3 regions of the Dactylosporangium sp. NPDC000555 genome follow, and region 3 is predicted to be linked to each of the others. Evidence: riboswitches for the same ligand, from Rfam matches in the RefSeq annotation. Region 3 holds a riboswitch; each other region holds the start of a gene.
What was found. Region 3 has a riboswitch for cobalamin ahead of ABT297_RS15320 (VWA domain-containing protein). Riboswitches for the same ligand answer to the same signal wherever they lie in the genome.
Positions count from the first base shown of each region.

Region 1: linked by a shared signal. The riboswitch ahead of ABT297_RS36075 (ABC transporter substrate-binding protein) and the one ahead of ABT297_RS15320 (VWA domain-containing protein) in region 3 are both predicted to bind cobalamin.
Region 2: linked by a shared signal. The riboswitch ahead of ABT297_RS12145 (ribonucleoside-diphosphate reductase subunit alpha) and the one ahead of ABT297_RS15320 (VWA domain-containing protein) in region 3 are both predicted to bind cobalamin.

Region 1 is NZ_JBEPDB010000091.1:9,580-19,922, forward strand. It holds gene ABT297_RS36035 (sensor histidine kinase) at 1-693, opposite strand, end outside; gene ABT297_RS36040 (anthrone oxygenase family protein) at 863-1,345, opposite strand; gene ABT297_RS36045 (hypothetical protein) at 1,423-1,791, shown strand; gene ABT297_RS36050 (GNAT family N-acetyltransferase) at 1,803-2,315, shown strand; gene ABT297_RS36055 (hypothetical protein) at 2,618-2,989, shown strand; gene ABT297_RS36060 (hypothetical protein) at 3,206-3,436, shown strand; gene guaB (IMP dehydrogenase) at 4,300-5,811, shown strand; gene ABT297_RS36070 (MFS transporter) at 5,966-7,201, opposite strand; cobalamin riboswitch at 7,510-7,690, shown strand; gene ABT297_RS36075 (ABC transporter substrate-binding protein) at 7,719-9,278, shown strand; gene nikB (nickel ABC transporter permease) at 9,287-10,240, shown strand; gene ABT297_RS36085 (dipeptide/oligopeptide/nickel ABC transporter permease/ATP-binding protein) at 10,237-10,343, shown strand, end outside.
Region 2 is NZ_JBEPDB010000014.1:70,027-80,369, forward strand. It holds gene ABT297_RS12110 (aromatic-ring-hydroxylating dioxygenase subunit beta) at 1-381, shown strand, start outside; gene ABT297_RS12115 (Dabb family protein) at 389-1,606, shown strand; gene ABT297_RS12120 (hypothetical protein) at 1,570-2,796, shown strand; gene ABT297_RS12125 (fumarylacetoacetate hydrolase family protein) at 3,160-4,011, shown strand; gene ABT297_RS12130 (amidohydrolase family protein) at 4,082-5,245, shown strand; gene ABT297_RS12135 (HpcH/HpaI aldolase family protein) at 5,272-6,009, shown strand; gene ABT297_RS12140 (superoxide dismutase) at 6,138-6,749, shown strand; cobalamin riboswitch at 6,902-7,113, shown strand; gene ABT297_RS12145 (ribonucleoside-diphosphate reductase subunit alpha) at 7,249-9,633, shown strand; gene ABT297_RS12150 (ribonucleotide-diphosphate reductase subunit beta) at 9,651-10,343, shown strand, end outside.
Region 3 is NZ_JBEPDB010000020.1:37,398-47,740, forward strand. It holds gene ABT297_RS15310 (cobyrinic acid a,c-diamide synthase CobB) at 1-414, opposite strand, end outside; gene cobO (cob(I)yrinic acid a,c-diamide adenosyltransferase) at 408-1,010, opposite strand; gene ABT297_RS15320 (VWA domain-containing protein) at 1,012-3,105, opposite strand; cobalamin riboswitch at 3,147-3,277, opposite strand; gene ABT297_RS15325 (hypothetical protein) at 3,345-4,235, shown strand; gene ABT297_RS15330 (hypothetical protein) at 4,302-5,087, shown strand; gene ABT297_RS15335 (hypothetical protein) at 5,103-5,465, shown strand; gene ABT297_RS15340 (copper resistance CopC family protein) at 5,617-6,339, opposite strand; gene ABT297_RS15345 (cupredoxin domain-containing protein) at 6,427-6,903, shown strand; gene ABT297_RS15350 (hypothetical protein) at 6,903-8,165, shown strand; gene ABT297_RS15355 (hypothetical protein) at 8,391-9,554, opposite strand; gene ABT297_RS15360 (hypothetical protein) at 9,888-10,343, opposite strand, start outside.

The DNA.
Region 1 (10,343 bases), on a different contig from region 3:
CACCAGGATCCGCTCACGGGTCTCCCATCCCGTGGCGATGCCATGCTCGGCCCGGTACCGCCGCAGGCCCTCCTCGACCCGATCGGCCAGCCACAGCAGGGCCAGCTCCCGCAGTGCCGTCAGGTTTCCGGGCCGGAAGTAGTGGGTCAGCGCCGCCTCGATCCGGTCCGGCGGGTAGACGTTGCCGTGCACCATCCGCCGCCGCAGCGCCTCCGGCGTCATGTCGACCAGCTCGACCTGCTCCGCCCGCCGTGCCACCGCATCCGGCAACGTCTCCTGCTGGGTGACCCCGGTGATCTGGCGTACCACGTCGTTGAGTGACTCCAGATGCTGGATGTTGAGGGTCGTGACCACGTCGATGCCGGCGTCGAGCAGTTCCTCGACGTCCTGCCAGCGCTTGGCGTTCCGGCAGCCCGGAACGTTGGTGTGCGCCAGCTCGTCGATCAGCGCCACCCGCGGGTGCCGGGCCAGCACCGCGTCCAGATCCATCTCGGTGAACCGGGCGTCGCGGTATTCGCACTCGCGACGGGGCACCACCTCGAGCCCGTCGGCCATCGCCGCGGTCAGCTTCCGGCCGTGTGGCTCCAGGAACCCGATCACCACGTCGGTGCCCCGGGAGCGGCGGCGCTGGCCCTCGGCCAGCATCGCGTAGGTCTTGCCCACCCCGGGCGCCGCGCCCAGATAGATCCGCAAGCGACCTCGTGCCACCGAGGACCCCCCACCGCAGGAACACCATCTCCTCCAGTATGGGACTCGTACCTTGGTTCTCGTAACTTGGTTGAGGCATCTCAAACCGCCTGCGGCTGATCCGTGCGGTGGGGTGGACCATCGCGATCGGACACCTCGCCCCCGGTCGCCCGGCTCAGATGACGGACGCCGCGCACAGCGCGCCGAACGCTCCGATCGAGAAGAGCGTGCGGACCAGGTGGAGGCGCACCCACGGCCGCTCGAACCGGGCCCGCACCGCGGCCGGGTCGCCCACCCGGTCCGCCGCGCCGGCCGCGTCGAGCTGGACGTTGAGCGGGATGTTGCCGCGCACGGTGATGCCGAAGGCGACGAGGTACAGCACGAGCCCCGCGACGATGAGGACCAGGCGGGTGGTTTGCCCGGCGCCGATGTGCAGCACCAGGGCGAGCGCGGTGAACAACACCGAGCCCACGAAACTCAGCGCGAACCAGCCGTTCTGGATGGCCGAGTTGATGCGCTGCATGACGTCGATGAACACCCGGTCCTCGGTGCGGCCCAGCGCCAGCATGACCGAGCAGGCGTAACTGTAGAAGAGGCCCGCGATGAGACCCGTGGTCAGGGTGGCGAACACGAGCGCCGCCGCACGAACCAGCTCCATACCGATCGTCCCTTCATGTGCCGGTCCATAACCGTAGCCATTGCCGCGTGGACCTGGAGCCCACTACGGTGGCAGGTGTGAGCAGCCTGGAAGCGCCACGGGTCGCCACCCGGCGCGATATCGCGCTCGCTGTGGCCGTCGCGTGCTTGTCGCTCGCGGCCGTGTGGTGGTCAACGCGATCGTCGCTGACCGCTCTCGGTAACTCCCAGCAGATCCGGGCGTGTCCGGCGATCTACCCGGCCCCGCCGTCGTGCTACCCGGCCTGGCACATCCAGGTGGCCGCGCTCGTCACGCTCGCCGTCCTGGCAGTGCTGACCGGTGCTGTCATCGCAGCACGCTGGGCGCGGGGCCGAGCGACACCAGCCATCCTCGCGGTCGTAGCGCTCGCGGGGCTGTTGGCCTGGTGGGTCGCCGCCGATCCGAACCGGTTCCTGCCCATCTGGTGAGGCTGTCGCTGGTGGACCAGGCGTTGGAGGTACTCATGGCCGAGGTGGCGCTGCGGCCGGTCGACGACTCCGACCTGGATGCCCTGTTCGAACAGATGCGGGATCCCGAGTCGGTCCGGATGGCCGCCTTCGTTGCCAGAGATCCCGATGACCGCGCCGCCTTCGATGCCCACATGGCAAACATCAGGACGTCGCCTGATGTGACCATCCGCGCGGTAACCGTCGATGGGCGGCTCGTCGGCATTGTCGGCAGCTTCGTCGTCGACGGCGATACCGAGGTCACGTACTGGATCGACAGCTCTTTCTGGGGCCGGGGCATCGCCGGCCGAGCGCTCGCCCTGCTGCTGGAATCGGTTCGCGTGCGGCCGCTGTTCGCCCACGCCGCGAGCGACAATGTGAGGTCGCTCAGGGTACTGCGGAGGGCAGGATTCGCGATCGTAGGCACGGAGATATCGTTCGCCAAGGCGCGAAATGCGGAGATCGAGGAAACGATCCTGCGCCTCGACGAGCCCGCGACTTACTGATTTCGGCTACGCGGACGGTCGGTCGCGGTGGCGGTCTATGCGCCGGCCGACGCCGGAATCGGTATACTTCCCGATCCTGGTCTTCCGCGGTGACACCAGGAGACCGGCCAGCTCGACGACGACTACCCGAATTGCCGTGAGGTGTTCGCTGACGTCCTGCTGATGGGCCGGCGGCGAGAGCGGACTGCCGCGCCTGGCGCTGGCGTTCGACCGGTTCACCGAGGTGTTGCTGTCCGCGTGGGTCCACACCGCAAAGCATCGTGTGGTCGCGGCCGCTTGCCGGAGGATCGACGCCCACGACGGTGACCGTCAGCCAGGACGCGGCCGGGCGCTGGTTCGGCGGGCCGCTGACCGTGGCCGCCGCACCGGCGGTGCCGCAGCCGCCGCTTGCCGCGACAGTGATCCTGCTGGGCATCCTCTGGATCGGGCTGGGATTCTTATCCCGGCCACAACGCGTCGGCGCCCTGCGGCATGGCCGCTACCGTCGGCGGCATGTGAACATGCCCGCGGGCTCGGCACCGCGCGCGGCAGCACGTCCGTTGCCGGCGGCCGCCGGCGCCCCGGCGGCCAGCACTGCCATGGTCAGCGTCACCCCGGTTGCCGAGTGGCGGGGCCAGCCGCCGAGGTGCCGCCACCGCACCCCACCGCGAGCCCTCGGTACCCGCAAGCCGTGATCCCGCAGGCCTGGCAGCCCGAACGGCGATCTCGAAACGCGGTCCCGGTCAGGACACAACGCACCGGACTGGCCGACAGCATCGGCCGGCTCGCTGGGCGATGCGCCGTGGCGCCCCGCGTGGCCGACCCCGGCAATCAGTCGTCCACCTGGCGGAGTCGACGCTGACCGCGGCCCAACGCGCACGGAGACCGAGACACCGCTGGAAGGTGGCAACATGAATAGCGGTGTCGCCCGCGTCGGTGACACCGTGCGTCTGCCGGTCGGTGCCTGGACACCAGCCGTGCCGTGCACGCTCAGCATCGACGTGCGCGCATTCAGCGTCAATTTCGGCACGCACATTCTTTCCTGTTCGTATGCGCGCGCCCTCTGCAACAAATACAGTGCTGGCCACTGGCGATCCGGATGCCGGCATCGAGTCGCGTTGCGTGTCGGCAACGCTATGTAGAGCGGCATGCGTGTGCATCATCTGACATTATGGACTGCCGTTTGGGGCGGTGGTTTCGGTCGGGTTCTGGGATAATCAAATCATGGGGCAGCTGGGATTTTTTTCAAGGGCGGAGTTGGCTGCCATGCGTGACAAAACCAGGTCACGTCGTTATTTTCCGGCGAAGGAGCAGTTCCGCCGGGAGTATGCGCGGCATCGGGAATGGGGCCTGGCCAGACGTCACGCCGAGAAGCTCCGCCGTGTCCGCGGCGACACCCCGCCGGCGGTCAGCGACCAGCGGGACGGCTCGGCGCACGGATCGGTGCACGGATCGGTGCACGGGCCGGTGCACGGGCCGGTGCACGGGCCGGTGCACGGATCGGTGCAGGGGCCGGTGGAGGGGTCAGTGCCGCCCTCGCCGCCGCCGGTCACGCCACCGGAACAGGCGCAACGTCCCGCGAGCGGCACTGCGGCAAACGACTGCGATCCCGCACCGCGCCAGGTGGGCGGCGACGGAAGGCCCGGTCCTGGCCCGAAGCGTCGTCGCGCATCCACGCCGCAGCTGCGCCGGCCCGCCGGTCCGGCAACGCATCGAATGGTTGGCGGAAATACACGGCCACCGGTGCAGCGCGGCCGTTTTTCGACAATGCCGCGCACGGCCGGGCGGAATTTCCGCCGAATGCTCCGCACGGCGGGAACAAGCGACCGTTGTCCCCATGGACCGCCGGTGTTGATTCCCGTATGTCTCGACGCGTACATTGGCGGTTGCGGACCGTGACGAGCGGCGGCAGGCGACTGCGATGATTCCCCGGGTGGGGATGGAGGCTGTGGATGGTCGGCTGGGCGCGCACGCACGAGGAGTGAGCCGCGAGTAAGATCTCGCCATGCGAGCCCACTCATCTTCCTCCAACGCCATGACCGTCGACTACGGCATTCCCGCCAAGTTTGCTCGCGTCGGATTCACATTCGACGACGTGTTGCTGATTCCGGCGGCGTCCGCCACGTTGCCGCAGTTCGCCGAGACGCGCACTCGGATCACGCCGAAGATCGAGTTGGAGATTCCGATTGTGTCCGCCGCCATGGACACTGTCACCGAGGCGCGGATGGCCATCGCGCTGGCCCGGATGGGGGGCATCGGCATTCTGCATCGTAACCTTTCGATCGACCAGCAGGTGGCCGAGATCGACACGGTCAAGCGGTCGCAGTCCGGGATGATCGTCAACCCGGTCACGCTGCGGCCGGACGCGCCGGTCACCGACGCTCTGGAGGTAATGGCGCGCTACCGCGTGTCCGGCCTGCCCATCATCGACGACGACCGCCGGCTCGTCGGCCTGCTGACGAACCGTGACCTGCGCTTCATCGACGACCGGGAACAGCCCGTCCGGGACGTGATGCGTCCGCTGCCGCTCGTCACCGCCGCGGTCGGCACCACGCTCGAGCAGGCCCAGGCCATCATGCGCGAGCACCGGATCGAGAAACTGCCGCTGGTCGACGAGAACGGCCGGCTCGAGGGCCTGATCACGGTCAAGGATATCCGCAAGAAGCTCGAGCACCCGCGCAGCTCCGAGGACACACGCGGCCGGCTGCGCGTCGGGGCGGCCGTCGGCGCGGGGCGGGACGCGATCGACCGTGCCGAGGCGCTCGTCGCCGCCGGCGTGGACGTCATCGTCGTCGACACGGCCCACGGCCACTCGCAGGGCGTGCTCGACACGGTCAAGACCATCAAGAGCTCGTGGGACGTCGAGGTCATCGGCGGCAACATCGCCACCGCGGAGGCGGTCGAGGCGCTGGCCGATGCCGGCGCCGACGCGGTCAAGGTCGGCATCGGACCCGGTTCGATCTGCACGACCCGGGTGGTGGCCGGCGTCGGCGTGCCGCAGCTGTCGGCCATCTACGACTGCGCCCAGGCCGCCGCTCCGCGCGGCGTCTTCGTCATCGCGGACGGCGGCATCAAGCTCTCCGGCGACATCTCGAAGGCGATCGCCGCCGGCGCCGACGCGGTGATGATCGGCAGCATGCTGGCCGGCACCGACGAGACGCCCGGCGAGGTCGTCGTGCACAAGGGCGAGCGCTTCAAGGAGTACCGTGCCATGGGCTCCGTCGCCGCGATGCGCGGCCGGTCGTACTCCAAGGATCGCTACTTCCAGGGCCACGTGCGGGAGGCCGAGAAACTGGTGCCGGAGGGCATCGAGGCGCGGGTGCCCTACCGCGGTCCGGTGTCGTCGATCGTGCACCAGCTCGTCGGCGGCCTGCGCGCCGCGATGGGATACTGCGGAAGCCCGACGATCGCCGACCTCAAGAACGCCGAGTTCGTGCGGATCTCCGACTCCGGCCGGCGTGAGAGCCACCCGCACGACGTGACCATGACGGTCGCCGCGCCGAACTACTCGGGCTGACGCACGCGCCGCCCGTGACGCGCGGACGGGTTCCCGGCCGGCGGCCCCACGGTCACCGCGGTGATCGGCGACGCCGGCCGGTTCCACGCTTTCCACGCTCACGAATCCGGCAGGGCAGGCCACCTCGCGTGCCGGCCGTGCGGCATCATCGCCTTCAGTCCGTCGCCGAAGCCGTGCGGACAGTTTTGCTCAGGGTCGCCACGAGGGCGAGCAGCGTGAGCCATCCGGCCAGGACGATGGTCAGCGCCGGCGCTCCGAGCAGCCCGATCAAGGCGCCGCTGGCCATGGTGCCGATCGCCGCGCCTCCGGTGGTGAGCGTTTCGATCGCGCTCGTGACTCGGCCGCGTAGCGCGTCGGGGGTGACGGCGAGCCGATAGGAGTCGAGGGCGACGGTGTAGACGGGCGCGACCACCGATTCCACGAACGCCACGACCGCCAGCAGCCACCACGTCGGCGCCACCGCGTAGAACGGAAAGGCCAGCGCTTCGACCCACAACATCGTGATGGACAGTGCCCCGAGCGGAAACCGGCGGGTGAGCGCGGGTGCCAGCAGGCTGCCGAGCAGGGCGCCGGCGCCCGCGGCGGTGAACACCATGCCGACCTGGGTGGGGCTCGCGTCCAGACGCCTGGCCAGCATGATGATCAGCAAGTAGCCGGCGCCGTACCGCAGGCTGTCCGCCGCGTCGATCAGGGCCAGCGTCCGGATCACCGGTTTGCGCCACAGCCAGGCCAGCCCGCCACCGATGTCGATCAGGAGTACGCGCGGCGACGCCGGCGTCGTGGCCTGTGCCTGCTGGAAGCCGGCGCGGATGCCGCGCAGGGACGCGGCCGAGGCCAGGAACGAGACGGCGTTGAACGTGAACGGGAGCATCCGGCTCACGGCGAAGGCGATGCCGGCCACGGAGCCGCCGACGATGCGAAGCGCGTTGGACATCGCCCCGGCCGCTCCCAGCGCGCTGGGCAGGTCGCGGTTACTGACGATGTTCGGCAACGCCGAACTGTTCGCCGCCCCGAACATGGTGCTGAGCGCACCGTTCAGCACCGCGACGGCATACAGCTGCGGCATGCCCAGCACGCCGAGCGCCGCGGCGACCGGAATGGTGGCGGTGAGCAGTCCACGCCCGATCTCGCACCAGATCATCGTGGCCTTGCGATCCCACCGGTCGACCAGAGCTCCCGCCACCAGCCCGAAGACAAGGTAGACCACGGTCTGCAGACCGAGCAGGACACCGGCCTGCGTCGAGGACCCGGTCAGCGCGATGACGAGCAGAGGTAGGGCGAGGAACTGCAGCGAGTCGCCCAGCTGTGAGACCAACCGTCCCCCGAGCAGGAGCCGGAAGTCGTGCTGACGCCACACGGATCGAGGCGGCGCCGACGTGAGGTTGTCCATGGTGAGCTCCGATTGATGAATGCGCCTGTTCGGCGTGCCGTCATGGGCTGGACAGACACGCAGGCACCGCGACGCACGGCATCGCAGCGAAGGCGACGGTCACCGGAAACCGATGATCACCAAAAGCCGCCGGAAATGGACAGACTCCACCCGCGTGTCGAAGCCTGACAGCTAAACGTCACGGGGCGAGAACACGAGTCAAGACCGTACGGGGCGACGCGACCGCCGGCAACACGAATTCGGCCCTTGCCGGGTGCGCCGGTTGTGGGATGTCTCATTCTGATCTTGTCGGTGCGGTTGACCTCTGCGTACTCTGCCGGAGCCGTGGTGCTCGGGAAGTCCGGTGGAACGCCGGCGCGGCCCTCGCCACTGTGATCGGGAGTCTCCGGCATCCACCTTCGTGGGGTCACTGGGCAGTTCTGCCTGGGAAGGCCGGCCGGGGACGCACCTCCCGTCAGCCAGGAGACCGGCCACGGCACGCACGTGTACGCCCTGTCCACGAGGTGCTGGAAGGCTGATGTCTCGAATGCTGTCCTTTTCCCGGGCGGCGGCGCTGGCCGCCGTGCTGTCCCTCGCGCTCGCCGGTTGCGGCGGCGCAGATCCGGTCGTGGCGTCCGACGAGCCCGCCGCCGAACAGACGTTGCGGTTCCTGACGGTCAACATGCCGAGGTCGCTCGATCCGGTCCACATCGACGCGCAGCGGATCCTCGAGAACGGCCTGGCCGAGTCGCTGGTCGTCCAGAACGACGACGCCACCCTGCGGCCAGGTCTGGCCGCGTCATGGCGGACCGTCGAGCCGACCGTGTGGGAGTTCGCACTCCGCGGCGGGGTGAGGTTCTGGAGCGGGGCGCCGGTCGACGCCGCCGCGGTCAAGGCGTCCCTGGAGCGGCACAAGGCGAAGAACCCGCGCGCCAAGTCGATCCTCGGCGCGATGGAGTTCACCGCGGCCGACGCCACCACGCTGCGGGTCACGACGAAGACTCCCGACCCCGGGCTGGCGTTCCGGCTCACCACGTACGGCATACACAACGCCGCCGAGGCGGACCGGCGCGGCGACGAGTTCAACCGCAACCCCGACCTGACCGGGTTCATGAAGCCCGTCCAGTTCGTGCCGGGGGAGACGCTGATCGCCGAGGCGGACCCGGACTACTGGGACAAGCCCGAAGGCGGGATCAAGCTCAAGCGGATCGAGGCCCGGCTCGGCTCCGACCCGCAGGCCCGGATGCTCGCGCTGCGCTCCGGCGACGCCGACGCCGAGTTCAACGTCGAGATCGATCAGCGCCTGCAGTACGAGAAGTCCGGCACGAAATTCACCGTGTACTCGCCGGCGCCGACCACCCGCAACATCTGGCTGAACACGGCGAAGGTTCCCGCGTTGCGGGACAAGGCGGTCCGGCAGGCCCTCGATCTGGCGGCCGACCGCAAGGAACTGGTGGACGGACTCAACCACGGCTACGCCAAGGCGGCGACCGGACACTTTCCCGCCGGGCTGCCCTATGCCGTGGATTCCGGCACGAGCACCGACGTCGCCAAGGCGGCGGCGATCCTCGACGCCGCCGGCTGGTTGCCCGGCCCGGACGGGGTACGAGCGAAGGACGGCACCCGGCTCCACTTCAAAATCCTGACGTACACCGTGTTCCAGCCCCTGGCGATCGCCCTGCAGAGCCAGTGGAAGAAGGTCGGCATCTCCACCGAGCTCGCCCCGGTCGAGACCACCGCCTCCAACCAGATGATGCTCGACGGCAACTTCGAGATCGCCACGTACTGCTCGTGCGGCTCGGCCACCGGCGACATCGCCGGACAGCTGCGCTCGTTCTACCGCACCGGCGTCGTGTCCAACTACGGCGGCTACAGCAACCCGCAGGCCGACGCGCTCATCGACCAGCTCGGCACCGAGTTCGACCAGGCGAAGCAGGCCGAGCTGGCCAAGCAGGTGCAGCGGATCCTGCTCGACGACGTCGCGCTGGTCTACCTGTACGCCTCGACGCAGTGGGGCGCGGCCTACGCACCCCGGGTGCGCGGTGTGGAGCCGAACCTGTCGCGGCGGATCCTGCCTGGCATGTGGCTGGCGCGGTAACCGGCCCGATGCTCCGTTACGCCGCCGTGCGGCTGGCCGCGACGGTGCCGGTACTGCTGGGCATCTCGATCGTGCTGTTCACGATGATCCGGCTCATCCCCGGTGACCCGAGCCACGCGATCCTGCTGTCCATGGTGGAGCCGGGCGCCGACATCAGCCGCCTGCAGGAGGATCTCGCCACGCTGCGCCGTGACCTCGGCCTGGACGAGCCGTACCCGGTGCAGTACGTCCACTGGCTGACCAGCGTCCTCACCGGGAACCTCGGTACGTCGCTGCGCAGCGGCGCCCCGGTCCTCGACGAGCTGTGGATGCGGCTGCCGGCGACGCTCGAACTGGCCGGTGCCGCGCTCGTCGTCATGGTCCTGGTCGCGGTGCCGGCCGGGATCGCGGGGGCGGTGTGGCACGGCCGGCTCGCCGACCGGGTCGCCCGCATGGTGACCCTGCTGGGGGTGTCGGTGCCGGGATTCCTGCTCGGGCTGCTGCTCATGTACGGGTTCTCCGTCGGCCTCGGCTGGTTCCCCACGTACGGGCGGGGCACACCGGCGCACCTGGTGCTGCCGGCCGTCACACTGGGCCTCGGCCTGGCCGCCGGGGTGTCCCGGTTGCTGCGGGCGAGCCTGCTCGATGCGCTGTCCCAGCCGTACGTGGCGACCGCCGAGGCCAAAGGGCTGCCATGGCGGGTCATCGTGCTGCGGCACGCGTTGCGCAATGCGTTGCTGCCGGTGTGCACCAGCGCCGGACTCATCGTCTCGGGCCTGCTCGGCGGCGCCGTCGTGGTGGAGACCGTGTTCTCGTGGCCGGGCATCGGCCGGTACGTCGTCGACTCCATCACCGGGCGCGACTACCCGGTCATCCAGGCGTTCGCCATCGCCATGGCCCTGGCGTACGTCCTGATCAACCTCGCCGTCGACCTCGGCTACCGGCTGATCGACCCCCGGGTGCGGGTGGAGGGGGCCGGATGAGGACGCTTCACCGTCTTGTGGCGATCCCGCGCCGGGACCGGCTCGCCGGTGTGCTGCTGGTCGTCCTCGCGGTCGTGGTGGCGGCGGTCGCGGCCGCACCGTG
Region 2 (10,343 bases), on a different contig from region 3:
GAGGGCGCTCGCTACGAGATCCCGACCACCGACTACACCGGCTTGTCGTTGCACGAGTCCGGCTCGTTCGTCGACGACGACTTCGATCTGCTGCAGGCCCGGGTCAAGCGGCTCAAGTCGCGCAAGGCGCACGCCGAGAACCCGCACTCGCGCACGCACCGGCTCGTCTCGAACGTGCGCGCGTTCGCGCACGAGGACAAGCTCCGGGTGACCGCGTCGTTCGTGGTGCACCGCGCGCGTGACGGGCAGTTCGACACCTACGTCGGGCGCTACGAGCACCTCCTGCTGCCCACGGACGACGGGCTGCGCTTCTGGCTGCGCCGGTCCATCCTCACGCATGAGGCGCTGCCGCCCGGTGCGCGCCTGAGCTTCATTCTCTAGGGACGCCATGATCAGGCACACGCTTTCCTTCCGGTTCAAGGACGAGGTCCCCGCGGAGGTCCGCGAGTCGGTGCTCGCGACGCTCGCCACGTTCCCGGACCGCTACCCGGCGATGCGGAACTGGTCGATGGGCCAGAACATCAGCACCCGGGACACGACCTTCACGCACGCCATGTCCGTCGAGTTCGCCACCAACGACGACCTGCTCGGCTACCTGCGCAGCGACTCGCACGAGAGCTTCGTGCGTGAGACGTGGCGGCCGGTGATCGCCCAGCAGGCCATCACGGCTTACGAGTACACCGAACGGCCGGAGGCCGCCGCCAGAAGGGCACTGCAGATGACGAAGAGCGAGCGGCCGCGCGGCCCGTACGGTATGGAGTACGCCCGCATCGAGGTGCCCGACATGCAGGCGACCATCGACTTCCTCGAGTACCACGTCGGGCTGCAGCTCGAGCAGCGCACCGACGAGTACGCGTACCTGCGCGCCGACATCGAGCACCACTCGATCGAGCTGATCAACGCGCCGGAGCGCGAGAACGGCTGGACCGTGGCCGTGGGCTACAGCGTCGAGAACGAAGAGGTTCTCGAACAGCTGCGCAAGCGGGTGCTCAACGCCGGCCTGGAGGTGCTGCCGCTGCAGGAACGCCAGGCGGCGCTGTGCGACAACGGCTTCGCCGTCAAGGACCCGGACGGCCTCATCGTCGAGCTGTTCACGGAGTTCCAGGAGTACGCCGAGGCGCCGCACATCGAGATCCGCCCGCTCGACCTCGTGCACCCGTTCATCGCGACCTCGCGGTACGAGGAGAGCCTCGACTTCTACACCAACGTGCTGGGCTTCCTGCACTCCGACTACGTCGTCGGCTCCACCACGTTCCTGCGGTGCGAGGACCGCTACCACCACAGCCTCGCCATCCAGAAGAACACCGAGCACTACGTGGCACACCTGTGCTTCGCCATGAAGAGCCTGGATCACGTCATGCGGATGCGGGCGCGGGCGCTGTACAAGGGCGCGCCGATCGCCTCGGACATCGTCAACCACTCCGCGTCGACGTCGATCGCGTTCTACATGCACGATCTCCGGTTCGGCCCGCGCTTCGAGCTGTGCGACCGGCACCGGGTCTTCACCCCCGAGGAGCACGAGACCCACCGTCCCCGCAGGATGCCGGCCGACCCGCGCAACATCGACGTGTGGCGCCCGGCCTCGGACGACTGGGGCCGTTTCTGAGCACCGAGGTCCTCGACGTCCTGCGCGTCCTGGACGCGACGCCGGCCCCGCACGGTCACGAGCTCGCCGCCGCCATGGCGCTGCGGGACTGGTGTGCCGCGCGGTGGCCGGACATCGCCTGGACGGTGCAGCGGTACTCGCCTGAGGGGGCGAACCTGGTGGCGTCCTGCGGCGCCGGCCCGCTGCTGTACTCGCACCTGGACACGTCGCTGAACGCGGCGGAGTCCGAGGCCGCGATCACCGGCCGGGCGGACGGCTGCGGCCCGTTGCGCGTGCGGGACGGCCGGGTCGACGGGTTCGGGCTGGGCGTGGCGCGGGGGCCCGCGGCGGCCGCACTGGCCGGTTTCGTGACCGCCCGCCGTGGCAGTCTTCTGCTCGCCGGTTCGGGGACGCATCGCCGCGGCGGTGCGTCCGCGGGCGTGCTGGCGTACCTGGCTCACCATCCGCGACCGCCGGCCGCGATCGTGGCCAAGTGCGGGCCGCCCACGGTGCTCTGGGAGGAGCCCGGCGCGCTGTACCTGCGGGTGGAGGTCACCGGCGGCTACGGCGCGGCGCTGGCTCCCGATTCGGCGGTACCGTCCGGGGGTATCGCGGCGTATGCGGGCCAGATCCTCGCCGCCGTCAGCGCCTGGCGCGACAGCTACCTGGGCAGCCGCCCGCCGGCGGGGCAGATCGGCCCCCAGGTCGGGGTGGGCGCGATCCGCTCCGGCTCGACCGCCAAGCCGGATCTCCTGCCCGCGCGGGTGCGGCTGGACCTCTACGTGGTCACCATGCCGGGGGAGGAGCCGGTCCGCCTGGCCGCGGAGGTCGAGGCCCGTCTGCGGGTCGCGATGGCCGGCACCGCGCTCGGGGATTGCACCGTCGGCGTCACGGCCGAGCCGCTCCACCCAGCGGCCGGCACGCCGCGGGACGCACCCATCGTGAGCGCCGCCCGGCGGCTCTGGCAGGCCGAGTTCGGCGGTGCGCCACCCCCGATCGCCGGATGGACCGGATCGACCGATGGCGTGGTGCTGCGCACACACGGCATCGACACGGTGCGGCTCGGGCCGCAGAGCGGTCGCTCGCCGGACGATCCCCGCCGGGAGACGCTCGCGGTCGATCAGCTCGTCGCATTCAGCCGCATCTACGCGGCCCTGCTTTCCGACCCGTCACCATCGCTCGATCGTCGAGGAGGCTCGACCGGCGCGTGAAGTCGCCGGATGCCCGGCCCGGCGCCTGTAGGGCGTCGGGCCGTTGGTCTCGTCGACGGTTCACGGCACCGCGACGAGTCTTGAGCATGCCCGCAAGCTGCCGACCACAGTGGACGCTTACCGGCTTCGATCAATGGTCGTGGCTCACAGCGCGACGGGCCCGACCCCGGTCGTTCGCGCCCGGGCGTGGGGCATGCGCACCAGCCCGGCGTTGACTCGGATGTAACTGTGCAGCTCACACGCCGTTTCCATGGCTCTGCGTGCCCTCCCGCCGCCGAATCCGGGCGGCGTCGAGGGCTCGTTCGCAGTGCCCTCCCTCACGCCTGGCGTATCGCTTGACACGATGCCATCTCGCATTGAAAGATGACCTCTGTGCAGGTGGTGTCTACTGTGTTCGGCGTCGGGCGTGTCGAGAACGACGAGATCGCCGTCCTCGACACGCCGTTTCCACATGTTGGTGCGGTCATCGAAGCAACGGGATCGCTGGATGTTCTGACCCGGAGCCCGGTGCGTCAGCGCGTGCCGCTGCAAGGCGCGGCGCTGCTCGCTCCCTTGGGTACGCCTCGGTCGGTCTGGGGTGTCGGACTCAACTATCGGTCGAAGGCCGCGCATACCGGCCGGGGCCTGCCGAGTGAGCCGATCCTGTACCTCGGTGCGCCGTCGGCCGTGCTGGCACCGGACGCCGAGGTGGCGATCCCGACCGGGCGGACGGCCGAGATGGACTACGAGGGAGAGATCGCGATCGTCATCGGCCGGCGTCTCTACCGCGCCGCTGCCGAGCAGGTGTGGCCGAGCGTTGCCGGCATCACCGCCGCGAACGACATGACAGCGCGCGACGTCATGCGTGCCACGGCCGCGCCCACGCTGGCCAAGAGCTTCCCGGGCTTCAATCCGCTCGGTGCCTCGGTGTGCACGGTGGACGAGTTCGCCGACCGCGACCGCATCCCGATCCGTACCTGGCTCAACGGCGAACTGCGCCAGGACGACACCAGCGACGGCATGATCTTCAGCGTGCCCGACCTGCTGGCGCGCATCTCCTGGTTCGCCGCGCTCGAGCCGGGCGACGTCGTGCTGACGGGCACGCCCGCCGGCACCGGACAGGATCGCGGCAGCTACCTCGGGCCCGGTGACCGGATCCGGATCGAGGTCGGCCCCGTCCTGCCGCTCGTCACGACCGTCGAGGCGCCATCGCGCGATCGCCCGGATGCGGGCTGAACGGCAAGCCACACCCATTGATTCATTACCTGTCCGCCACGGCAACGTGCGAACCCTGTGAGGTCCCCAAGTGTCAGATCCAAGTCTGTCGAAGTTCGATCTCGTCCTTGCCGGTGGCACCGTCCTGGATCCCGCCTCCGGTACCAACACGCGCAGCGACGTCGCGATCAGCGGCACCCGGATCGGCGCGATCGGCCCGGACCTGGCGGCGCGGGGCGTACAGGTTCTGGACTGCACTGGTTCGACCGTGGTGCCCGGCCTGGTCGAGGGGCACAGCCACATCTTCCAGCACGTGTCCAAGGTGGGAGCGCCCGCCGAGGAAGCCCACCTGCGTCGCGGCGTCGTCGCGGTGGCCGACGCGGGCACGGCGGGGGCGTCGACGTTCGCCGCATTCCGCAAGCTGGTCGTCGAGAGCAACGACCTGCGCATCGTGAACTTCCTCAACGTGTCGGTGCTCGGCCTCATCGACTTCCGCTTCGGCGAGCTGATGAACCCGGACACGCTCGTGGTCGAGGATGCTCTGGCGACCGCGGCGGAGAACCCGGATGTAGTGCGCGGCTTCAAGATTCGCCTCTCCGAGGATGTCGTCGGGCACAACTGGGAGGCGTTGCTCAAGAAGTCGATCGTGCTCGCCGAGCAGGCCGGGCTGCCGCTGATGGTGCACATCGGCGAAACCGAGGCGCCGCTGCCGGTGGTTCTGGACTTCCTGCGCCCCGGCGACGTCGTCGCGCACTGCTACACCGGCAAGCCGCACGGCATCCTCGACGGCGACGCCGTGCTGCCCCAGGTCATCGCGGCGCGCGAGCGCGGCGTGCTGTTCGACTCGGCGCACGGCAAGAGCAACCTCAGCTTCGAGGTGGCCAGGCGCGCGATCAGCGCCGGCTTCCTGCCCGACGTCCTCAGCTCGGACACCAGCGCCCGAAACTGGCGCGGCCCGGTCTTCGACCTGCTCACCAGCATCTCCAAGCTGGTGGCGCTCGGCGCGCCGTTCGAGGAGTGCATCCGGCGCGCGACGGTCACGCCCGCGGCCCTGCTCGGCCTGGACGCCGAGGGTTACGGCCGGCTCGAGGTCGGTGGCCGGGCGGACGTCACGGTGCTGACCGAGACGAGTGAGGTCGAGCTGCCCGATGCGGCCGGCAACTCCATCGTCGCGCCGCGCTTCGAGCCGACCATCGTCATCCGTAACGGCGCCCGGGTGCAGACCGTTCCGTGGCGGGGCGGCGTCTCGGCATGAGCTCGGTCCACGGACACCGGCGCGCCTTGAGGGCCGAACTGGCGGCCGGTCACCGCCTGGTCGGCACCTTCGTGAAGCTGGCCAACGCCGACGTCGTCGAAATGGCGGCGGACGCGGGATTCGACTTCGTGGTCGTCGACCTCGAACACTCGACGCTCACCGAGGCGGACGCCATCGGCCTGGTTCGGCACGCGGATGTCTGTGGCATACCGGCGCTGGTCCGCGTCCCGGCCGTCGAGCCGGCGCTGATCGCGCGGCTTCTGGAGAACGGGGCGGTCGGCATCCAGCTGTCGATGCTGCGTACCGCCGAGCAGGCGCGTCGCCTGGTGGCCGCGACGCGCTTCGCCCCGTCCGGCGAGCGATCGGTCAGCCTCGCCAACCGGGTGGCCGGTTTCGGCGCCGCCTCGCTGCGGGCTTTCTTGCGCTCGGAGGCCGAGGCTCCGCCGATGCTGGTCGGTCAGATCGAGACCGCGATCGCCGAGCCATGGCCGGACGTGCTCCACGGCCTGGACGTGGCGTTCGTCGGCACCACCGACCTGTCGGTGAGCCTGGGTCTGCCGTCCAGCGGCGAGCTGTCGGCGCAGGTGGAGCTGGTGGCGTCGGCCGCGCGGGCGGCGGGGGCGGCATTCGGCGGTTGGTCCGCGAGCGTGGACGCGGCCTCCGCGCAGGGACTGGCGGGGGCCGGGTACCTGATCGTCGGGTCGGACCTGCAGATCCTCGCGGCGGGCCTGCGGGCCGCCATGACCTCGGAGCGCGGCAACTGACGGCGGCCAGGGCTACCTGGCCGCCGTTCGCCTGTGCTTCGCATCACCTTCCGTTCCGTGCCCCTCTCCGGCTTATTGCAAGATAATTGCAGAAGCAATTTACTGGCATAAAATGGAGAGGACCGCGGATGGCTGTCTACACGCTGCCCGACCTGGCCTACGATTACGGCGCCCTGGAGCCGGCGATGTCCGGGCAGATCCTGGAGCTGCACCACAGCAAGCACCATGCCGCCTACGTCAAGGGCAGCAACGACGCCCTGGACCAGCTTGCCGAGCTGCGCGAGAAGGGCGACTTCGGCGCCCTGGTCGGGCTCGAGAAGACGCTGGCGTTCAACCTGTCCGGGCACGTGCTGCACTCGGTCTTCTGGAACAACCTCTCGCCCGATGGCGGCGACCGCCCCGACGGCGAGCTCGCCGACGCGATCACCGAGCACTTCGGCTCGTTCGAGGCGTTCGCGGGCCAGCTGTCCAGCGCGACCAAGAGCGTGCAGGGCTCCGGCTGGGGCGTGCTCGCCTGGGAGCCGCTCGGCCGGCGGCTCCTGGTGGAGCAGGTGTACGACCACCATGGCAACGTCGGGCAGGGCTCCACCCCGCTGCTGGTGTTCGACGCCTGGGAGCACGCCTACTACCTGCAGTACAAGAACGTCCGCCCGGACTACGTCGACCGGCTCTGGGGCCTCGTCAACTGGGCCGACGTCCAGGCCCGCTACGCCGCCGTGACCGCGGCACGGGCCGCCTGACCCGGCCGGGCGCACCGTCGTCCGCCCGCACGACCCCGGCGGCCCAGTGCGCCGCCGGGGTCACCTCCACCCGGGCATCACGCACGGTGATGCGATGTAGGCGACACGCCGACACACGATCTGGTGTTTCCGATTCTCAGCGAATCCCATATATGGTGTTGCCCGCAGCTGGTTCGCTCGTCCCGCCAGGACGGGTGTCGCAAGAGGGAATCCGGTGTGAGTCCGGGACTGCCCCGCAGCGGTAAGTGGGAACGAAAGCCGTCATCAAGCACTGGGCCGCAGGGTCTGGGAAGCGACGGTCGGTAGGCGACCGAGCCCGGTCATGCCCGCGAGTCCGAAGACCTGCCAGCGCACCGCGGGCCAATCGGGCCCGCAGTGGTCGGAGACCGCGCGGGACGGTCGATGCCGACGCCAGATGACGGCGCATGCCGTCGTCCGGTGCCGTCGTCCCCTGCGCGCCCCCTCCGGAGTCGGCACACGGGTGGACGAGGGGACACACATGACGGTCACGCGGGACAAGGCCGCGCCCGGGCAGGGAGCGCCGGAGCAGCGGCGGCATGCTATGCAGGTCCGCAAACGCGACGGCGACCTGGAGCCGGTCGACGTCAACAAGATCGTCAAGGCCGTCGAGCGGTGGGTCGGCGACCTGGACGAGATCGACCCGCTGCGGGTGGCCACGAAGACGATCAGCGGCCTCTACGACGGCGCCACCACCGCCGAGCTGGACAAGCTGTCGATCCAGACCGCCGCCGAGCTCATCGGCGAGGAGCCGCAGTATTCCCGCCTCGCCGCCCGGCTCCTGGCCTCGTTCGTCGACAAGGAGGTCCGCGGTCAGGGCATCGCCAGCTTCAGCCAGTCGATCCGCTATGGCCACCAGCAGGGGCTGATCGGCGACGAGACGGCCGCGTTCGTGGCCCGCAATACCCGCAAGTTCGACGACGCCGTCGACCTCGACGGGGACCTGCGTTTCGAGTACTTCGGCCTGCGCACGGTCGCCGACCGATACCTGCTGCGCCACCCCGAGACCCGGCTGGTCGTCGAGACGCCGCAGTACTGGCTGCTGCGCGTGGCGTGCGGGCTGTCGCAGACGCCGGCGGAGGCGATCGGGTTCTACCGGCTGATGTCCAGCCTGGCGTATCTGCCGAGCTCGCCGACGCTGTTCAACTCGGGCACCCGGCACACCCAGATGTCGTCGTGCTTCCTGGTGGACTCGCCGCGGGACGAGCTGGACTCGATCTACGAGCGGTATCACCAGGTGGCGAAGCTGTCGAAGTTCTCCGGCGGCATCGGCATCTCGTGGTCGCGCGTGCGGGGGCGGGGCGCGCTGATCCGCGGTACCAACGGGAAATCCAACGGCATCGTGCCCTTCCTCAAGACCCTCGACGCCGGCGTCGCCGCGGTGAACCAGGGCGGTCGGCGCAAGGGCGCGGCGTGCGTCTACCTGGAGCCGTGGCACCCGGACATCGAGGAGTTCCTCGAGCTGCGGGACAACACGGGCGAGGAGTCCCGCCGCACCCACAACCTGAACCTGGCCAACTGGATCCCGGACGAGTTCATGCGCCGCGTCGAGGCCGACGCCGACTGGTCGCTCGTCGACCCGTCCGACGCGCCCGAGCTGCCGGACCTGTTCGGCGCCGAGTTCGACGAGGCGTACCGGGCTGCGGAGAAGCGGGCCGTCCGGACCGTCAAGGCCCGCGAGCTGTACGGCAAGATGATGCGCACCCTCGCGCAGACCGGCAACGGCTGGATGACCTTCAAGGACCGCTCCAACGCCCTGTCGAACCAGACCGGGGCGCCGGGCAACACCATCCACCTGTCGAACCTGTGCACCGAGATCGTCGAGGTCAACAGCGACGACGAGACCGCGGTGTGCAACCTCGGCTCGATCAACCTCGGCGCCCACGTCACCGCCGACGGCGTCGACTGGGAGCGGCTGCGCGAGACCGTCCGCACTGCCGTGGTCTTCCTCGACCGGGTCATCGACATCAACTACTACCCGTCGGCGCAGGCGGCCACGTCCAACCCGCGCTGGCGGCCGGTCGGCCTCGGCCTGATGGGCCTGCAGGACGCGTTCTTCACGCTGCGGCTGCCGTTCGACTCGCCCGAGGCCCGGGAGCTGTCCACGCGCGTGCAGGAGGAGATCCTGCTCACCGCGCTGGAGACCTCCGCCGGCCTCGCCGAACACTTCGGGCCGCACCCGGCGTTCGCCGAGACCCGCGCCGCGGGCGGCGTGCTGCACCCCGACCTCTGGGACGCCGAACCCGCCCATGCCGAGCGGTGGGCGGCGCTGCGGACCAGCATCGCCGAGCACGGGCTGCGCAACTCGCTGCTCGTCGCGATCGCCCCGACCGCGACGATCGCGTCGATCGCCGGCTGCTACGAGTGCATCGAGCCGCAGGTGTCCAACCTGTTCAAGCGCGAGACCATGTCGGGGGAGTTCCTGCAGATCAACACGTACCTGGTGCGCGAGCTCAAGGCCCGGGGGCTGTGGACCTCGGCGATCCGCGAGCGGATCAAGCGCGCGGAGGGCTCGGTGCAGAGCATCGCCGAACTGCCGGCGGAGATCCGTGAGCTGTTCCGCACGGCCTGGGAGCTGCCGCAGCGGGCGCTGATCGACCTCGCCGCCACCCGGGCGCCCTACATCGACCAGTCGCAGTCGCTCAACCTGTTCATGAGTGCCCCGACGATCGGCAAGCTGTCCTCGATGTACCTGCACGCCTGGAAGTCGGGGCTGAAGACCACCTATTACCTGCGCTCGCGCCCGGCCACCCGGATTCAGCAGGCCACCGTATCCGTCGCACCTGCGGTCTCGCTGATCGCCCCGCCCGCCGAGGCCGTCGCCTGTTCCCTGGAGAACCCCGAGTCCTGCGAGGCGTGCCAGTGAGCCTCCTCGACCCCGGCATGGACCTGACGCTGCGGCCGATGCGGTATCCGCAGTTCTTCGACCGGTTCAAGGACGCGATCAAGAACACCTGGACCGTGGAGGAGGTCGACCTGCACACCGACCTCGCCGACCTGCCGAAGCTGTCCCCGGCCGAGCGGCACCTGGTCTCGCGCCTCGTCGCGTTCTTCGCGACCGGTGACACGATCGTGGCGAACAACCTCGTGCTGAACCTGTACCAGCATGTGAACTCGCCCGAGGGCCGGCTGTACCTGTCGCGGCAGTTGTTCGAAGAGGCCGTGCACGTCCAGTTCTACCTGAACCTCCTCGACACCTACGTCCCCGATGAAGCCGAGCGGTTCGCGGCGTTCGCGGCGGTGGAGAACATCCCGTCGATCGCCCGCAAGGCCGAGTTCTGCTTCAAGTGGATCAACTCGATCTTCGGCCTGCGGGAGCTCAAGACCCGCGACGACCGGCGCGCGTTCCTGCTCAACCTGATCTGTTTCGCCGCGTGCATCGAGGGCCTGTTCTTCTACGGCGCCTTCGCCTACGTGTACTACCTGCGCTCCCGCGGGCTGCTGCACGGCCTCGCCTCCGGCACCAACTGGGTGTTCCGCGACGAGTCGATGCACATGGCGTTCGCGTTCGACGTCGTCGACACGGTCCGCGCCGAGGAGCCGGATCTGTTCGACGCCGAGATGGAACGTCAGGTG
Region 3 (10,343 bases):
GGATCGAAATCCGTGCACGAGCGCCGCGACGGAGCGGGCCTGCGCGGTCGCGTCGACGACGAGGACGACGGGCGCGTCGAGCAGCCGGGCCACGTGCGCGGTGGAGCCGTGCTCGCCGGCGCCGGTGCGCCCGTCGTACAGGCCCATGACGCCCTCGATGATGGCGAGGCCGGCGCCCGCGGCGCCGTGGGCGAACAGCGGGGCGATGAGCTCCTCGCCGACGAGCACCGGGTCGAGGTTGCGGCCGGGGCGGCCGGCGGCGAGGGCGTGGTAGCCGGGATCGATGTAGTCGGGGCCGACCTTGAACGGCGCGACGGCGACCCCGCGCGCCGCGAACGCGGCGAGCAGCCCCGTCGCGACCGTGGTCTTGCCGTGGCCGGAGGCGGGCGCCGCGATGACGATCCGGGCTACCACTCGATACCCTGCTGGCCTTTTCGCCCGGCGTCCATCGGGTGCTTGACCTTCGTCATGTCGGTGACGAGGTCGGCGAGGTCGATCAGGTCGGGATGGGCGTCGCGGCCGGTGACGACGACGTGCTGGTTGCCGGGGCGCTCGCGCAGCGTCTCGACGACGTCGGCGATGTCGACCCAGCCCCACTTGATCGGATACGTGAACTCGTCGAGGACGTAGAACCGGTAGGCCTCGGCGGCCAGGTCGCGCTTGATCTGGGCCCAGCCCTCGGCGGCCTCGGCGGCGTGGTCGCGCTCGGTGCCGGGGCGCTGGATCCACGACCAGCCCTCGCCCATCTTGTGCCATACGACGGCGCCGCCCCGGCCGGTCTCACCGAGCGCACGCAGCGCGCCCTCCTCGCCGACCCTCCACTTCGGACTCTTCACGAACTGGAACACGGCGATCGGCCAGCCGGCGCTCCACGCGCGCAGCGCCATGCCGAACGCGGCCGTGGACTTGCCCTTGCCCTGGCCGGTGTGCACGGCGAGCACGTGCTGGCGGCGGCGCTGGCGGGTGGTGAGTCCGTCGTCGGGTACGTTCTCGACTTTTCCCTGCGGCAACTCAGGCTCCCAGGCTCGTCAGCGGAATGCAGGACGCCTCGAGCGCGGCGGCGAGGCGGCGCGCGAGGCCGAGGCGGATCGGGCCGGACTCGCAGTCGACGACGACGGCGGGGACCCCGGCCAGCAGCGGTACGACGCTCAGCGGGTCGGGCCCGCTGGTGGAGCGGCCGTCGGTGACGACGACGAGCAGCGGCCGGCGCCGGGCGTCGCGGCGGCGCTCGCCGTGCAGCGTGCGGGCGGCCTGGCGCAGCCCGGCGGCCAGCGGTGTGCGGCCCCCGGTGCGCAGCTCGGCGAGGCGCAGCACGCCGACCTCGTGGCTGGCGGTGGGCTCCAGGACGAGCGCGGCATCGTGCCCCCGGAACGCGATCATCCCGACCTTGTCCCGCCGCTGGTAGGCGTCGCGCAGCAGCGACAGGACCGCGGTCTTCACCACGCTCATCCGCTGGCGCGCCGCCATGGAGCCCGACGCGTCGACGACGAACAGCACGAGGTTGGCCTCGCGGCCGACCTTGACCGCCTCGCGCACGTCGCGGGCCTCGGCCCGGGTGGCGCCGCGCAGCGCGGCGGCGCGCACGGTGTCGGGCACGTGGAGGCTGGTGAGCTTGCCGCCGAGGGGGGCGCGGGAGCGCACGACCCGCCCGTGGCGCGAGAGCGCGGGCGATCGGCGTCCGGCGTGCGCGCCCGCCTGCCGGTTCGCGCGCCCGGCGATGCTGAGGAGCCTGGGTTTGTACGGCAGGCCCGCGAACGCCAGCGCACCGGGCGCCCCCGTGCCGCCGAACTCCTCCTCTTGCGATATACCCGATAAGTCGGATAAATCAGACTCGCCCCGCGAGTCGGACAAATCAGCACTTGAGCGATTTGTCGGCAGAGCGCCGGCATCGGCGCCGTCGGGGACACCATCGGCACCGCCCGCGGAGTCGCCCGGCGAGCCCTCCGAGGCACCGCCCGCGGAGTCGCCCGGCGAGCCCTCCGAGGCACCGCCCGCGGAGTCGCCCGGCGAGCCTTCCGGGGCACCGTCCGGCGGCGTCGGGCTGCCGCCGTCGTCGCCCGGCGAACCACCCGGCGGATCGTCGTCGTCCGGTCCGGCCTCCTGCTCCAGGACCTCCTCGAGGCGGTCGCGGTCCGCGCCCGGCGGGTCGAGCGGGTCCCGGCGCCGGCGGTGCGGCAGCGCCAGCCGCGCGGCGTCGCGCACGTCGTCCCTGGTCACCACGGTCTGCCCGTGCCACGCCGCCAGGGCCACCGCGGTCCGCGCGACGACGATGTCGGCGCGCAGGCCGTCCACGCGGTACGCCAGGCAGATCCGCGCGATCCGTTCCAGCTCCCGATCGGGCAGCGCGACCGCGCCGAGGCGGGCCCGGGCGGCGGCGATGTGCTCGGCGAGCGTGGCGTCCGCCTCGACGTAGCGCGCGGCGAACGCGGCGGGGTCGGCCTCGTAGGCGAGGCGGCGGCGCACCACCTCGGCGCGCGGCGCGGCCTCCTGCGGCGCGGCGACGCCGACGACGAGCCCGAACCGGTCGACCAGCTGCGGGCGGGGCTCACCCTCCTCCGGGTTCATCGTGCCGACGAGCAGGAACCGGGCGGCGTGCTTGACCGAGACCCCGTCCCGCTCCACGTGCGCGCGGCCCATCGCGGCGGCGTCGAGGAGCAGGTCGACGAGGTGGTCGGGCAGGAGGTTGACCTCGTCGACGTACAGCACGCCCCGATGCGCGGCGGCCAGCAGGCCGGGCTCGTAGGCCTTGACCCCGTCGCCGAGCGCGCGCTGCAGGTCGAGGGTGCCGACCACCCGGTCCTCGGTGGCTCCGACGGGCAGCTCGACGAGGGTGGAGCGGCGGCGCTCGAAGCCGGCGCCGGGCGTATGCGGGCCGTCGGGGCAGGCGGCGTCGGGCGCGGCCGGGTCGCAGGCGAACCGGCAGCCGGCGACGACGTCGACCTCGGGCAGCAGCGCGGCGAGGGCGCGCACCACCGTGGACTTCGCGGTGCCCTTCTCACCACGCACGAGCACCCCGCCGATCGCCGGCGACACGGCGGTGAGCAGCAGTGCCAGGCGCAGGTCGGCCAGGCCGACAACGGCCGAGAACGGATACGGCGGCGTCACGGGCACACACATCCCTTCGGCGGGTCCGCGCCCGCGAGGCGGCTGAACAACGGCGGCCGGAGTCTCCTGACTCCCGGATCGCCACACCTCGACTCCCCGGTCACAGTGGCGGGACCGTCCCGGATTCGCACCGGGTTCCTCCGCATACCGCTCCGGCCATCGTGTCCCACCGGCCCCAGGGCCGTCAACGTGATGCGATTGACCCTCACGACGGGCGGCGGCCTGCCGATGGGGCGGGTATGCGGCGCTGGCGCGACTCGGCCCAGACCGCGCTGTGCGTGCCGCTCGTGGCGATCGTGCTGGTCGCCATGGGCGGCACGGCCCCGCTGCGCCTGCCGCCGCTGGCGCCGGAGACGTCGGTGGCGCCGCCGGGCACCCGCGCGATGTGGCTGTGGCGGCAGCAGGAGCCGCGGCCGGTCGTGGACTGGGCGGTGGCCAACGGCGTGCGGACCCTGTTCGCGTACTACGACCCGAAGGCCGGCCCGGCCGGCCCGGCCGACCTGGACCGCCTGAGCCGGCTGCGACAGCTGTGCGACGCGGCCGGGATCGTGCTCGACGCGCTCGGCGGCGAGCCGGCCTGGACCACCGACCACGCGGCCGCGCTGGCCTGGGCCCGGGGCGCCGCGGCCACGGGCCTGTTCCGCGGGCTGCACCTCGACGTGGAGCCCTACCTGCTGCCGTCCTGGGCTTCGGACCAAGCCGATCCGGTACGGCACTATCTCGCGCTGCTCGACGAGGTCACCGCCGCCGTCGACCTGCCACTGGAGGTGGACGTGCCGTTCTGGCTGGCCACGGTGCCGCTCGCCGATGGCGGGAACCTCGCCGACGCGGTGCTGGCCCGGGTGGACGCCGTCACGGTGATGAGCTATCGCAACACGGCCACGGGCGACAACTCGATCATCGGGGTCGCCGACGACCTGCTGCGGCGGGCCGGGCGGGTCGCGAAGCCGCTCCGGCTGGGCGCGGAGACCCAGCCGCTCGGCGACTGCGGGTACTGCAGCTTCCACGGCGAGACGGCCTCCCACCTGCACCGGACCCTGGCGGCGGTGGGCTCGGCGGCGCAGCGGTACCCGGCGTTCGCGGGAATCGCGGTGCACCAGTACGACACCTGGATCGCGCTCACCGGGTAGCTCAACACGCCCGCCCCGTCGCCGATCAGCCATGGCGACACAAGACACCCTGGAAGGACCTCGCCGATGCGCCGTACCGCCTCCATCGTCGTCGCCTGCGCCGCCGGCGCGGCCGCCGTCCTGCCCGCGGCGGCACCGGCGTCCGCGGCAACGCCCGGCCTCGGGCTGGTCGTGCCGGTCCTGGCGCCCATGCTGCCGGGCCAGACGGGCTGGGTCAGCACCATGTGGGCCGCCACGGACGACGTCTGCAACGTCAGGGTCACGGCGAGCGGCACCGGGGTCACGGTGAAGTACCCGGCCAACACCGCGACCCACTCGTCGCTGTCCAGGGGCGACTCGCTGGACAAGGGCCGCCTCGACTACGCCGCGTTCAACGTGTCGCTGTCCACGTCCAACCTGCTCGCGCTGGTCCCGCTGAAGCTCGACTACTCCTACACCGCGAAGGCCGGCGGGGCGGCGTCCTGCACCGGCATCGCATACTCCGGCTCCGTCACCGCGACCCTGCCGGTCGTGTCCGCCACCGGCGACGCCGTGGTGCAGAAGACCTCGAGCGTCACCGTGCCCAGGGCCACCCCGATCTGGTCCCAGCTGGTCTTCCAGTCGCGTAAGTCCGGCGTCGACGACCTGCGGATCACGGTCTCCGGCGGTCCCGCCGGGCTGGTCGTGACCTACCCGGGCGAGCGCGCCCACACCGCCCTGAACAAGGGCGCTGGCCTGGCCGTCGGCACCGACGACTTCGCCGCGGTCAGGTTCGACGCCACCGGCGTGGCCGCCGGCACCTACAAGCTCACGGTCAAGCTCACGTACGGCACCACCACCGACACCAACGACCTCACGCTCGTCGTCTCGTAGCGAGGCAGGTACCCCATGATCCGCTCCCGCGCCCCGCTCGTCCTGGCCGCGCTCGCCCTCGCGGCGGGGGTCTCCGCCTGCGGCGGGTCCTCGGACACGGCCACGCAGGAGATCAAGACGCCGGCCCCGGCGGCCTCGCTCACCCAGGACCGCCGCGAGACGATCTTCCTGGACGCGACGGCCGCGCACCTGTGCTCGGTGCAGTCGCAGGTGTACACCGACCCGTCGGCGATGGCGTCCGCGTACGCGTCGCGGCCGATCTACACGGACCTGACCGACGGCCAGGTGGACGACTTCCAGCGGCGGTTGACCGGCGAGCCGGCCTTCGCCGACCGTCTGACCCAGCGCATCCAGTCCACGTGCGGCACACCGAAGTAGCAGTTCTCCATTCTCCGTGATCACGGAGCAAAAGTGCACACGGAGCAGCACGTTCGCTCCGTGATCATGGAGAGCCCCGCGCACCGTGGACGCCGGGCGCGCGGGCTGCGGCTGCCAGCCGATTGGCGGTCGCTCTTATCGGATCTCGTTCTCAGCCGCGCACGGGCACCCGGCGGCGCTTCTTCTTGGGTGATGCCACCGGAGCGCGCCTGGCCGCGGCCACGATCATGAAGGCGACGCCCGCGATGATCGCGGCCGGGATCAGCCAGTCGGTGAGCACGAACGGGGTCTGCGGAGCCGCGCGTGGCGCCGCCGGCGCCGTGCCGACGTCCGGGAGCAAACCGGGCGTCGAGGTGGGCGCCGCGGTCGCGCCGGACAGCGCCGCCGGCGGGCCCGAGGTCGGGGCGGTCCAGCCGGGCGGGGGCTGGGTGACCGGGCCCGAGTACGTGAACTTCAGCGTGCCCTTGACCGGCTCGCCGTCCGAGGCCACGGACTGGTACGCCGCCGTGTACACGCCCTGCTCCGGCCAGTGCGAGACGTCGATGACCGCCGGGTAGCCGGTGTTGAACACGCGCGGCTCGAACTTGCCGTCGACCAGGTTGTACTCCTGGACCGGCTTGTCGAGGCGCTTCGGCTGGCCCGTCCGCCACGCGCCCTCGACGCGCCGACCGGACGGCGTGGTGACGGTGAACCACGCGTACGAGGCGGGCGTCTCCGTGAAGTACAGCGTCAGATCGTCCCTGGGCTGGCTCACCGTGCTGTCGGCGACCGGATCGGACATGGCGAGCTGGCCGTGCGCCGCGGCCGGGGACGCCGGCAGCAACAGGGCGGCGACTACCGCCAGGACGGCCAATCCGCGCAGCGGCAAACGCATCGACCCATGATGGCGGGTTCCGCAGTACGCGACAAGCGGCTAAATTCACAGCCCTGACAAACCCCGCCGCCGACGGGAGACCGACCGTTGTCCAACGCCCGACCGACCGCCCGCGCCGGCCTCGTGCTGGCCGCGCTGCTCGCCTTCGCCGCCGCGTGCGGCGACGACCCCTCCCCCGCCGCCGCGCCGACCACCGCCGCCGCGGCGCCGCAGACGTCCGCCCCCGCCGCGGGCCCAGGATCCGACGCGCCGTCGACGCCGGCCGCCACCGGCTCGCCGGTGCCGTCGCCGCCGCAGGCCGTGAACAAGGACCTCGTGTACACCATCGCCAAGCGCCGGGCCAACCCGCCGGCCGGACGCGTCGAGGTCGCCCGGGGTGACGTCGTGCGCATCACGGTGACCAGCGACGAGGCCGACCAGCTGCACGTCCACGGCTACAACACCGAGCTCGCCCTCGCCGCCGGCCAGCCGGGCTCGATCACGCTCACCGCCGACCGCACCGGCCTGTTCGAGGTCGAGACACACAAGTCGCACCTCGTGCTGTTCCAGCTCGTGGTGCGCTGATGGGCCCGGCGGACGTGCTCGCCCACGGCGTCGGCGGGCGGCAGGACCTGCCGCTGACCCCGGCGCAGCTGGCGGTCGGTGCGGCGCTCGCGCTCGTGGTGTCGTTCGTGGTGCTGGGCGTGGCCTGGCGGGAGCCGCGCCTCGACCCCGGCGCGGGCCGCCCCGTGCCCGCGTGGCTGTCGAGGGCGGCCGGTGGTCTCGCCTGGCCCCTGCGCGTCGCGGGTATCCTGCTCGCCGCGGTACTGCTGGTGCAGTTCACGAAGCCCGACGACGAGCACAACCCCGCCGCCGGCCTGGTGTACGTCCTGTTCTGGGTCGGGCTGGTCCCGCTGTCGCTGCTGCTGGGCCCGGTCTGGCGCAGGCTCAACCCGCTGCGCGCGATCGTGGCCCTGATCCGGCGCGACGGCGGCCGCCCGCTGCCCGCCGGGCTCGGGTACTGGCCGGCCGCCGCGGGCCTGTTCGCCTTCGCCTGGCTCGAGCTCGCCGCGCCCGACCGTGCCACGCTGCCGGTGTTCGGCGCGTGGCTGGCCGTCTACGCGGCGGCGATGCTGGCCGGCGGCCTCGTCTACGGCACCGCCTGGTTCGATCGCGGCGACGCGTTCGAGGTGCTCGGCGACCTCGTCGGCCGGCTCGCGATCGTCGGCCGCCGTCCCGACGGCGCGCTCGTGTGGCGCAACCCGCTCGACGGCATCGCCGGCCTGACCGCCGCGCCCGGCCTCGTCGCCGTCCTCGCGGTCCTGCTAGGCGCGACGTTCTACGACGCCATGTCCGGCGCCCTGTTCTGGCTGCGCTTCACCCAGGAGAGCGGCCTGCCCGCGCCGGTCACCGGCACGCTGGGCCTGCTGGCGGTCATCGGGGCGGTGGCCGCGGCGTACCGGACCGCCACCCGGGCCGCCGGCCGCCGCGGGCGCGCCTCGGCGGACCGCGCGCCGGGCGAGCTCGCCCACTCGATCGTGCCGATCGCGGTCGGCTACGTGATCGCGCACTACTGGTCGCTGTTCGTCCTGGAGGGCCAGCGCACGGTCGCGCTGCTGTTCGGTGCCGAGGACTTCGAGGTGTACAGCGGGATCATCACCCCGACCGGCGTCGCCAACCTGCAGGTGACGGTGATCGTGCTCGGCCACCTGGTCGGCACGGTGCTCGCCCACGACCGCGCCCTGCGGATGTTCCCCCGCGCGCAGGCGGTCACCGGACAGCTGCCGCTGCTGGGGCTCATGGTGGTGTACACGGTGGCGGGCCTGTTCCTGCTGTTCGCCGGCTGAGGCCGGCACCCGGCGGGAGCGCGAGAAGGCGGGCGGCACGAGGGAGGAGTGCCGCCCGCCGGCTCATATATGTGTATCGAGACCGTGTTCTCGAGATAGGTGGTTCGAGGATCTCGCGATCCCTTCAAGCGGTGCTGAGAACAGCATCGGCGACAGGGCTTGGCAGAGACTTGGCGCTCGCTTGCGCCGATGTGTCGCCCGCGCGACAGCCGGCCGCAGCCACGCTCATGGCCCGCCGACGGCAGCCTCCAGCGCGAGGCGCTCGGCCGCGGCGGCGCGCACCTGCGGGGTCTCGATCGGGTCGTCGCGCAGATACGCCATGCGCCGCTCGAGCTTCTCGTCCAGCGGGACGTGCCGCACCGCGAGCAGGCGCACGTCGGCCTCGCAGTCCCACAGGCCCTCGGTCAGGGCGCCCGCGCACGCGTCCGCGTCGGGTTCCAGCGTCATGCGGGCGCGCAGGTAGGTGGCCCGCTCGTACGAGTGGGGGCTGAACCACAGCGACCGGATCCGCGGCAGCGCCTGCCGTGCGGCGGCGCCGCCGACCCGGGCCAGGCCGTCGACGAGCCGGTCGTACCCGCACATGTCGTCCGGCCGCCGGTCGAGCCAGTCGAGGCCGGCGAGCAGCGCAGGGCCGTCGGACTCGTCGCCGTGCTCGGCCAGGACGCACAGGCTCTGCCAGTACGGGCCGGAGCCGGGATCGGCGGCCACCCCGCGCGCCGCGGGCAGGGCGTCGGCCACCGGCCCCGCGAGGCACTCCCGGGCCGCGTCGTCGATGCCGTCGGCCTCCTCGAGGAGCTCGCCGAGGCCGCGCACGGCCTCGGGGCCGGCTGACAGACCGGCGGAGAGTGCGGCGCGGACGCGCTCGTCGCGGGCGGCCCAGTCGCTCCAGGGCGGGCCCGGGGGCAGGTGCGGAGGGCCTTGGGCGCCTCGGGAGGCTTGCGCGCAGGCCAGGCGATCGGCCGCCGCGGGGAGCAGGTCGTCCCACCAGTTGGCCGGCCAGGCATTCGCGATCACGGCGAGCGCTTCGCGCCAGTAGGGGCCGATGTGGACGTACCGCCGCAGACTCTCGACGACCCCCTCGGACCCGGCGCGGCCCAGCGCCTCCGCGACCCGCAGGACGTGGGAGAACTCGCCGGTCTCGTCAGTGGCGGTGAAGAGCCGGGCGATGATCGGGCCGGTCGGCAGCTCCAGGTCCCGGACCAGCCGCGCCAGGTAGACGCCGCGCTCGTCCAGCGGCAGCCAGCGGTGGTCGCGGCGGATGCAGGCGTACACCAGGTCCGGGGCGGCCGGGTCCCGCCCCGCCCGCACGGCACCCCGTCCGAGGCCGCGCTGCAGCGCGCCGGCCCGGGTCCGGGTGGGCAGGTAGTGCCAGTCGTCCTCAATGGTCATGCCGAGACCTCCGCTTCGCTACGGCGGCGGCATGACCTGAACCTGCGTTTATTATGAGCGGCCACTCCGCTTCGCTCCGTACCCCTCATGCCCGAGACCTCCGCTTCGCTCCGGCGGCGGCATGACCTGAACCTGCGTTTATTGTGAGCGGCCACTCCGCTTCGCTCCGTACCCCTCATGCCGATGCAGTGTGCGGGGTTTCCGGGCGGCGCGCCGCCGATTTCCGGCCCGGAAAAGGCTTGACAAAGGGCCCGGACGCGACACGACGCCGGTCAGCGGGTTGGCCGCCGACCGGCGTCGTGAGTGTGATCTCACCGCCCCGAGAGGAGTTGGTCACGCGCTGGCGTCGTTGATCTCGTTGTCGTTGTGGGAGCCCGAGCCGAGGAAGTTCTCGAAGTGGGAGGTGATGCCCTCCAGGCCCGCGAGCACCGACGTGGCGCCGAAGCTGTGCACCTGGCCGAAGCCCACCTCGCCGAAGCCGACGGAGTCGTTCTCGGCCGCGCCGAAGCCCGACTCGCCGAAGCTCTCCTGGCCGTACGCGGCGAAGGTGTGGTCCTCCTCGATCTCCGTGCGCTCGTAGCGCGTGTACTCGGTGATCTGGTAGTGGTTGCCGGCCGCGTCGGTGTACTCGATGTGCTTGACGTTCTCGAACGCTTCGTGCTCGATGCTGCGGTGGTCGTGCTCGAGGATGCCGTACTGCGACTGGTAGTCCTGCGAGGCGCCCAAGCCCGCGTGCGCCTCCTCCAGCGAGCCGTGCTCGTGGCCCATCTCGATCTCGCCGTACTCGCT